3 regions of the Undibacterium sp. Ji83W genome follow, and region 1 is predicted to be linked to each of the others. Evidence: predicted binding sites of a transcription regulator. Region 1 holds the regulator's gene; each other region holds the start of a gene.
What was found. The regulator FliA, encoded in region 1, starts transcription of late flagellar genes. The targets are predictions, from matches to a motif close to CTAAAGTTTNNNNNNNNNNNGCCGNTA.
Positions count from the first base shown of each region.

Region 2: fliD (flagellar filament capping protein FliD) is a predicted target of FliA. The motif match lies at 1,796-1,822, and genes of this name have one in related genera.
Region 3: motA (flagellar motor stator protein MotA) is a predicted target of FliA. The motif match lies at 1,514-1,540, and genes of this name have one in related genera.

Region 1 covers NZ_JBMPOZ010000009.1:97,499-100,780, reverse strand. Annotated here, with positions in the region: gene motD (flagellar motor protein MotD) at 60-905, opposite strand; gene ACO0LD_RS16255 (flagellar motor protein) at 948-1,688, opposite strand; gene ACO0LD_RS16250 (RNA polymerase sigma factor FliA) at 1,670-2,401, opposite strand; gene ACO0LD_RS16245 (MinD/ParA family ATP-binding protein) at 2,409-3,239, opposite strand; gene flhF (flagellar biosynthesis protein FlhF) at 3,232-3,282, opposite strand, start outside.
Region 2 covers NZ_JBMPOZ010000020.1:27,946-31,227, reverse strand. Annotated here, with positions in the region: gene fliD (flagellar filament capping protein FliD) at 1-1,761, opposite strand, end outside; gene ACO0LD_RS24720 (flagellar protein FlaG) at 1,877-2,275, opposite strand; gene ACO0LD_RS24715 (flagellin) at 2,361-3,282, opposite strand, start outside.
Region 3 covers NZ_JBMPOZ010000015.1:77,670-80,951, forward strand. Annotated here, with positions in the region: gene flhD (flagellar transcriptional regulator FlhD) at 1-39, shown strand, start outside; gene flhC (flagellar transcriptional regulator FlhC) at 79-633, shown strand; gene ACO0LD_RS21980 (class I SAM-dependent methyltransferase) at 649-1,455, shown strand; gene motA (flagellar motor stator protein MotA) at 1,575-2,435, shown strand; gene motB (flagellar motor protein MotB) at 2,453-3,282, shown strand, end outside.

The sequences.
Region 1 (3,282 bases):
TCGCGCTCAGGCTACCCTCAGCCTTTCCGGGCAAACTTCATTAGTTCAATGTAATTAGTTCAAGGTATCAGGGCAGCTTCAGACAAGGAAGCTGCGGCTGGCCTCACAGCTGGTGCGGGCAATGATGTTGCCGCAGGCGCTGGCAATATAGGCACTTCCACCACTGGTTCTGGCAACACAGCCAATATGGTGACTGATACACGCCGGTTCCTGGCTCGCCCTTCCGGCGTCTCATTATCACTCACAGGCAATTTCGCCCCCTGTCCTACCGCTGTCACCCGGTTTTCATCGACACCATTCTCTGTGAGCAAACGTGCAACCGTACTGGCCCGCACGGCAGACAGTTCCCAGTTAGAGGGGAAGATGGAATTTTTAATAGGCAGATTATCGGTATGCCCTTCTACCTGTATTGCATGGGTATCGATCTTGAGGACACCCGCTATGGCTTTCAGTGCCTGTATGGAATCGATATTCAGACGGGCATCACCCGGTGCAAACAAGAGGCTGGCATTAATTTCTATGGTGATTCCGCGGCTGGTCTGAGTCACCCGCACCTTGCCTTCACGCACCAGGGGCTCCAGCACGGTCAGGATATCCTTGGCCATGGTGGTCATTTGCGCCCGCTCCTTGCGCAAACCCTCGCTGATACGGTTTTTGACCAGCGGCAAAGGATCAAGCTTGATCTTTTGCTCAGTCGGCGCATCAACAGACCTGGGATTAACCGTCATGACCTTGCCAAAGGCACCAGTCAGAGAATTTGACAAGACGCGGTACTTACCCTCGTTGAGAGAGGATATCGCGTACATGACGACAAAAAAGGCAAACAGCAAGGTAATAAAATCCGCGTAAGAAACCAGCCATCTATCATGGTTTTCTGGTTCTTCGTGGTATTTTTTTCTTGCCATAAGTATATTTTCGCAGAGTAGCGTTACCTTGTAGTCTTACCGTCAGTTGCGATGATTGGTCAGTCTTTCTTCCACCACACGCGGGCTATCGCCCAAAGCGATGCTATAAAAAATATCAGACAGCATTTCACGTCGCGTCACTTCACGGCCTATGATTTCTTTCAGTTTATGGCTGACTGGCAAGAATAGTAAGTTGGCCATACCCACGCCATAGATCGTGGCAACAAAGGCAACTGCAATACCGCCACCGAGTTTGGATGGATCACTAAGATTTTCCATCACATGTATCAGCCCCAGCACAGCACCCAGGATACCTATGGTAGGAGAATAACCACCCGCTGCTTCCCAAATTTTGGCAGCCTGGCGCTGCTCCATTTCATACAGGGAAATATCGACATCGAGTATGTCTTTCAGGCGTATCGGGTCTATGCCATCAATCACCAGACGCAGGCCCTTGCCTATGAAGGGATCGGTGGAGGCGTTCATATAACGCTCCAGACTAAGAAAGCCTTCTCGTCTGGCAACCACACTCCAAATCAGTGCATCTGCGACATTTTTTTTGCTGCTATCCGGCGGTTCAGAGACCACCCAGCGCAGCATACGCACGCCGCGCACGAAAGTATTCAGCCTGCTTTGCAATAAAACTGCGCCCAGGGTCCCGATAACCACGATAACAAAAGCAGCTGGCTGCACCAGCGAAGACAGGCGCCCGCCTTCAATCAACTGTCCGCTGACGATGCCCAACACCACCAGTATCAAACCAACTATGCTAGCCCAGTCCACGCTTTCTCCCTTAAGTATGCCCTGAGCCGGGCGACCGCCTGACTATGTAATTGTGAGACCCGCGATTCTGACACCCCCATCACGGCACCGATTTCTTTAAGATTTAATTCCTGCTCATAGTACAGACCCATGAGCAGTTTCTCTCGCTCCGGCAAGCTGTCTATCGCACCGATGACAGCATCGCGGAAGTCGTCATTAAGCAAATCCTGTAGCGGATCGCCAGAAAAATCCGAGCAATAATGATCGAGAAAATGTTCCTTGGTATCTGAATCATGAAAGTCTTCGTAGTACACAAGTTGATGCCCGCCACTGTCGGTGAGCAGGTTCTGGTACTCTTCCAGGCTGAGCTTGAGCGACTTGGCCACTTCCGTTTCCAATGGTGGTCGCCCCAGCTTTTGCTGTAGCACATTCATGGCATTTTCTATCTTGCGCATATTCTGGCGCACGCCACGCGGCAGCCAGTCACTACTGCGCAATTCATCCAGCATGGCCCCTCGTATGCGCTGTACCGCATAGGTTTCAAACTGTGCTCCATGGGTATCTTCATAGCGGTTAACGGCATCCAGCAGGCCTATCATACCGGCCTGCACGAGATCGTCTACCTCCACACTGGGAGGCAGGCGCGCCTTCAACTGGTAAGCCAGACGCTTGACCAGGGGCGCATGCTCCCTTAAAAGGAAGTTTTTATCTGATTTTCCGCTAGCGGTGTACATTTTTTGATTACATTCCGAGACCGACACCCAGCTCAGGGACTCCCTCTAAACATAATGTGGAACGCGCGGTCTTCGCCAATTGTTCAGCCAGCCGGGAGAATGCCAGCGAAGCAAGGGCTTTAGGAAAAGCATCAATCACAGAGCGTCCCAAATGTGCAGCCTTTCTTACATGTTCATCTTCCGGCACATTGCCGACGTAGTGCAGCGGCACTGCCAGATAACGGCTGGCCGCTTGCGCCATATTTGTATAAATCAATCTCGCCTCTTTTTCCGATGCACCGGATACTAAAATACCATAACCACGCCTGCCAAGGCGGTTGCTCACACGCTTGATCAGGCCATAAGCAGCCTTGATCATGTCCGGATCAGCCGAAACCTGTATCACCAGCTCGCTGTCGTCCAGCGTCGCCAGTGGGAAACTGTCATCCAGATTGATCTCGCTATCCACGATGACCAGGTCAGCACGATTCGCCGCCACATCAAACACTTTGGACAATTGTCGCGTGTTTTCTTGCGGCAGCCACGCATGGCGCGCCAACATCGTCACCGACAAGCCGGAAGCGACCAATTTCACTGCTTCCTTCATTGTACGCTGTTGTTTCGCTACATCCAATAAGGTCTGATCAAGGTTGGCATTCAACCAAGCGCCCACGCTGTTTTCTGAAGAGCGCGCATCCACCATCAACACCTGATTACCCTGACGTGCCAGTGACACCCCCAGATTAACCAGCATGCCGCTTTTTTCATCTTCCCTCAATGCTGACAAAAAAGTAAACACTCTTGGTTTTGGCCCAGCCAGCATGCGGCGCAGGCCTTCAGCCTGATCGAAACTAGCCAAGGGACACCTCCTGACCAGCACGTCCTGATGCTTGAGCAGCATT
Region 2 (3,282 bases), on a different contig from region 1:
ATAACCTCTGGAGAAATTCACAGTGCCGCGGGCTCCTAGTGAGCCACCGCTGATCAATATTTTCAAGCCCTCGGCATCTGAGCCAGTAGCACCTGTCAGATACTGCCCTGTGCCGGTAGCGGTAATGCCATTCAGCTTGCCTGCCACATCTATCCCGGCAGTACCATTGAGCACGGTACCCGTAAAGCTGGCGGCGCCCGTACCAGTGCCATCAGCCAGATTCACATTGGATGCACTGCCATAACGGGTAGATTGCAATTGCAGCTGACCACTGCCGTTGATGGTGGCCGTAACTGCTGAGCCATTGTCTTTGAATGTGGAATTGCCGTTAATCGAAGTCTGCAACAAGGTTGCCAGTGAAGATGCTGTATAGGTTCCAGCAGCCAGCGAAACCAGGGAAGTTTTCCCGTCCAGTGTAACGTTGAGCGTAGTACTTGCCGCAATCGTTGTATTGCCAGTAGTGAGATCCAGATTGCCCAGCAATCCACCCTGGGTGGCAATGGCAGAGATGTCTAAACCGTAAGCACCTTGTTTGGTCGCACTGGTAGAACTAGTGTAACTGACCAGGCTGTCCGTTGCTTTGCCGACTGAGGCAAACAGACCGCTGATGTCGCTGTAGTTAGTGGATAACGCAGTACTTAGTTTCGACGAATCTACAGAGAGTGTGCCGTCTTTTTGAAAGCTGATGCCTATGCTCGCCAGGGTAGTGATATTCCCACCCAAGCCATTTACCGCGGTGCTCAGTGTTGACCTGATCTGACTTTGTACATTCCTGGCCGTAGAGTCACCTATCAGGATGCCGCCTTTTTGGGTACTGGCATCATAGCCGGTCAAAGATTTTAATGTGGCTTGAAAATCATTGAAACCTTTTACAAAACCATTAATGGCCGATTGGATGCCACTGGTATTGGCGCTCAGTGACAGACTGGTTGTACCGACCTTGCTCAAATTCAGGGTTGTGCCCTGTATGGCACCCGCTACTGCATTGGATGTGCTTGAAATTGCTATGCCATTGACTGTCAATGCGGCGTTTTGTGCTGTTGTTGTTTCTGTCAAATTTTGCGTGCCGGCCGGGTCATAATTGACCAGGCTTTGGATCGCGGCATCACCCGTTGCAGTAATTTTCAGGCTGGAAGTAGCACCAGTTTTTGCGGAAGTAAGTACCAGATGGTAAGGCGTGGCGCTACCATCACCAACGATGGCGGCAGTTGCACCGACTTTTGCCGCATTAATTGCGTCACGTATGCCTTGCAGGGAATTGTTGGCGCCATCAATAGTGACAGTGCCGATTGCCTGCGTCGCATCCTGGGTAAAAGTGGAGCCTGTATAGGTACCGTTGGCCAATGCACCGCCTGTAATGGTGCCAAACTCAAAGTTGATGGTGGTGCTGGTGCCGCTGCCTATGCTGGCTGTAGAGCTGAGCTGACCTGCGCTGGAAATGGTCTGTGCCTGTGCCAGCTTGGTCACATTGATGTTATAGCTGCCCTGGGTTGAAACACTGGTGGTGGTAGCAGACAGGATAGAGCTGTCGCCTGCAGAGGCAGTTAGCGACTGAAAAGTGCCCAGATTGCTGAGACCGGTAACATTGGACTGAAAAACGCTGAGAGCACTGTTAAGCGTGCCATAAGCAGATAGCTTTGCCTGAAAACTGGCTTCTTTCTTAGCCAATGTCGTCAGGGGCTGACTTTCCACCTGCATTAATTTAGTAATGAGACCGTTGACGTCCAGATTGGCGCCTAAGCCTGTCGATTGTATGCCCACATTGTTCCCCTTGTCAGACCGTACTGTACTAAATTATCGGCAAAGACAAACCAGACTTTAGAGGGGAATTTACATGCCAATTTAAAATTTAGCCCAAAAAGGCCGTATTTGTGAATTACGCTTGCTGTTTAATTAATAGCCCCTGCAATTTATCGAGCGAACGAGAAATTTCAATGGCTTCTTCTGATGGAATCTGACGCAATACCTCTTTGGTTTGCTGGTCAATAACTTTGACCACCACCCGATTGCTGTGCTCTTCAACACTAAATTCCAGATTTTGGGATAGTGCTTGAATTGTTTTATTGATATCGTTGACGGCTTTTGTCACTTTTTCTACTTCAGGTGGAGAAGTAGCAGACGAAGTCGCCTTGACGGCATCAATAGTCTGGGTGGCAGCAGCAGATGACTTGTGTACGGAAGCGCCAGTATCTGAGGCAGGTATGCGGTCATTGATCAGTTGTCCTGATTGAGAAGCACTCCCTATCGATCGGATGTCCATGATCTGTTCCTTCAAGAAAAATACCCCTGACCAAAAATTTGGTCAGGGGGACATGCTTTATGCTTTAAGTATAAACCTAATTTACATAAGCCTACTGTTATTAACCACGCAACAGGGCCAGAACACCGTTAGGCAAGGCATTTGCTTGAGCCAAAATCGCAGTACCGGCTTGTTGCAGAACCTGACCGCGTGTCAGAGTCGCAGTTTCTTGGGCGAAGTCTGCATCACGGATACGGCTGCGGGATGCTGTCAAGTTTTCAGAGTTAGTCTGCAAACTTTCAATCGCGGAAGAGAAGCGATTTTGATACGCACCCAGAGAAGCGCGGGAACTATTGATTGACTGCAGCGCCGCATCAATGGTCGTCAACGCGGCGGTGGCCCCGGCAGCGGTACCCAGATTCAGTGAAGATACACCTGCACCTACTGTGACCGACGCAGAGGTGAAGCCACCTGTCAGGTTGGCAGCTGTCAAACCAGTACCTGTACCGTTAGCCAGGGTGATACCTGCAGAACTGGTAGAGGTCAGGGACAGTGTCGATGTGCTGACGTCAGTTGCGCCAGTTGCCGATACAGTAATACCTGTGTTGGCAGCAGCTGCGGCAGCATTGGTGCTTGCTGTTACAGTGATGTTGCGGCCATCAGCAGCAGCCAGTGCAACAGCACCAGTTGTTGTATTGAATGTAGCTGTAACGCCTGTTTGTGTACTGATCGCATTAACAGCTGCTGCAACTTGAGCACCACGTTGTGCGCCAGAGGTGGAAGCGTTCAAGGCACCCAGATTTACGCCGTTAATGGTGATGTCGCCTGAGGCAATCGCTGTAGCAGATGTGCTGGCTGTACCTGCAATAGCGGTGGAGCCTACAGTTGCTGTAACGCCTGTGCTGCCGCTAATTGCATTGATTGCTGCTGCTTTAGAGATACCACTGCCTGTAGAGTTGGAGAAAGATACGCCGTCAGCAGCGGATGCGCCTACTTGGAAACCGTTGATGGACAAGTCACCAGCAGCCAGAGCTGTTGTGGTA
Region 3 (3,282 bases), on a different contig from region 1:
ATTTTGATGGCTGGTCAACCAGTAGAAGAAATCCATTAATTTGTCGGGCATTAAAATCAAGGCGGATGGAGAAAAATCATGGCAAGCAAAAGTGTAGTAAATGAAGCTCACGAAATTCAATTGGCAATTGAGTTGGTCAATCTGGGCGCCAGATTGCAATTGCTGGAATCAGAGACTTCCTTGTCGCGTGAGCGTCTGCTGAAGATATACAAGGAATTGAAGGGTGTATCTCCACCCAAAGGCATGCTGCCTTTTTCTGCTGACTGGTTTATTACATGGCAGCCAAATATTCATTCTTCGCTGTTCATGAATATCCATAAATATCTGCGTGAACATGCAGGCGTTGATGGTATTGAAGCTGTCATCAAGGCGTACCGCCTGTATCTGGAGCAAATGCCTGTTCCTGCGGGTGAGGAGCCGGTCTTGTCACTGACCCGTGCCTGGACCCTGGTGCGCTTCTTTGAAGGAAAAATGCTGAGTTTTGCAAAATGTTGCAAATGCGGAGGGCATTTTGTTGCGCATAGTCTGGATTTGCATGATGATTATGCTTGTGGTTTATGCCACGTCCCGTCACGGGCAGGTAAAACAAAAAAAGCAAAAGATGCGGAGGCCGCGCTGGAATTGGTGGCATAAAATTCAGGAGGAGCCTTGGAGGTAGCATCATCAAAAACCCGCAAAGGCAAACTCCTACCGGATGACGGAGTCTTCTCTTCGCCTGTCTTTTTGGCCTTGCTCATACAACTGCTTGCATTTGGCCTGTCTTATGTGCTGTATGCGACCGACCGGTGGCAGTTTGGCGGCATACTTTCCCCTTATTTACTACTCATCGTTCACGCCAGCCTGGCTGCCGTTCTCAGTTTCTTGCTGCGCATGAGTTGGTGGTGGTGGCTCATACAATTCATTTTTCCCTTTGCAGTTGTAGCATCTCTGGTTTTTCAATTGCATCCGGGCGTGAGTCTGGCGATCTTTGTGTTGATGGTATTGTTGTTTTGGTCAACTTACCGCACACAAGTTCCATATTTTCCTTCCAAATCCAGTTTGTTGCCGTGTATTCTTGAGCAACTACCTGCGCATGATGATTTGTCCTTTATTGATATTGGTAGTGGCTTTGGCGGTGTGTCTGTCAGCCTTGCCAGGCTACGGCCTCAACAATCTTTTTTTGGGGTCGAGGTGGCACCTTTTCCGTGGCTGGTCAGTTGGTTCAGAGCTAAATGGGTGGGCCCCAGGGTTCGCTTCTATTTAAAAGATTATCTGCAACTGGATTTTGCTGAGTTTGATGTGGTCTTTGCTTATCTTTCACCAGCGGCTATGCCTGACTTGTGGGAAAAAATCAGTAATGAGATGCGACCAGGTACGCAATTCATGAGTTATGAGTTCAAAGTGCCTGGCATTGAGGCGGATTTAACTATAAAAAGCAATGCGAATGACCCCGTTCTTTATGTCTGGCGCATATAATGCATATAGTGAAATGTATTCCTGAAGCAATATTTAACCTTCCATTTCTGGTGAATGCTTCAGGTCTGAGGTAGTGTAGTCGATATTATAAAAAAATCCTCTCTAAGGAGTAAAAGCTCGTGTTAGTTATCGTCGGCTATATCATCGTATTGGGCTCAGTCTTTGGTGGCTTTGTTTTGTCCGGTGGGCATATCGCGGTATTGTTTCAGCCACTGGAGTTGCTGATGATAGGCGGCGCTGCAGTTGGCGCTTCTCTGGTTGGTAATAATGCGAAAACCCTGAAGGCCACCATGAAGGCACTTCCAGGTGTCCTGAAAGGCTCAAAATATACAAAAGCTTTGTATATGGAGCTGATGACGATGCTGTTCGATGTCCTGACCAAGGTGCGCAAAGAAGGCCTGATGTCTATCGAGGGTGATATTGAACGCCCGGAAGAAAGCCCGCTTTTCAGTAAATATCCTGCAATTGTCCACGATCATCATATGATGGAGTTTATAGGGGATTATTTGCGCCTGATGGTTTCAGGGAATATGGATGCCTTTCAAATTGAAAATCTGATGGACAATGAGTTGGAAACGCATCATCACGAAGGTGCGGTTCCTGCGCATTTCATTGCCAAGTTAGGTGATGGTTTGCCCGCTTTTGGTATTGTGGCTGCGGTGATGGGGGTGGTGCACACGATGGAGTCTGTCGGTATTCCTCCATCTGAGCTCGGTATCTTGATTGCTCATGCCCTGGTCGGTACTTTCCTGGGTATTTTGCTGGCCTATGGTTTTGTCGGGCCACTGGCTGGTTTGATGGAGCAGCAACTGGATGAGTCATCCAAGACTTTTCAGTGCATCAAAGTGACTTTGCTGGCCAGCTTGAACGGTTATGCACCAGCTTTGGCGGTGGAGTTTGGCAGGAAGGTATTGTATTCAACTGAAAGGCCAACTTTCACTGAATTGGAAGATCACATTAAGCAATCGAAATCTAAATAATAAAAACTGGATTGATGATGGCAAGCGAAGAATTACGACCAATTATAGTCAAGCGCATCAAGAAGGTGGCCGGTGGCCACCATGGAGGTGCCTGGAAAATTGCCTACGCTGATTTTGTGACGGCGATGATGGCATTTTTTCTGTTGATGTGGTTGCTAGGCTCTACTGCCAAAGGTAATTTGAACGGCATCGCCGAGTATTTTCAGACGCCTTTAAAGGTGGCGATGGCTGGTGGTGATGGCAGCGGTGATAGTTCCAGCGTGATCAAGGGTGGTGGTAAGGATCTGAGTGCGCGTGAAGGTCAAAGCCGTAAGGGCGAGATAGAAACGCAAAAGAAAACCTACAACTTGCAGGCTGCAGAGGCTGCTCTGGCAAAAGTAGAAGCAGAAAGGCTGAAAGGCCTGAAGTCTAAAATTGAAGCCGCCATCGAATCCAACCCTACACTGAAGCAATACAAGAAACAGCTTTTGCTTGATATCACGACTGACGGCTTGCGCATCCAGATGGTGGACGAGCAAAACCGCCCTATGTTTGCTTCGGCCAAGGCAGATTTGCAGCCCTACACCCGAGAAATTTTGCACGAGATCGGTAAAGCGCTCAATGATGTGCCTAACCGCATCAGTTTGTCTGGTCATACCGATGCTGCGCCTTATGGTAGTGGTGAGCGCGGTTACAGCAATTGGGAATTATCGGCTGACCGCGCCAATGCATCCAGGCGAGAGCTGATTTATGGCGGTATGGATGAGTCCAAGATGTTAAGAGTGGTTGGGCTTTCCTCTTCAGTGCTGTTTGATAAGCAGGATCCTTTGAATCCGATTAATCGCAGAATCAGCATCATCGTCATGAA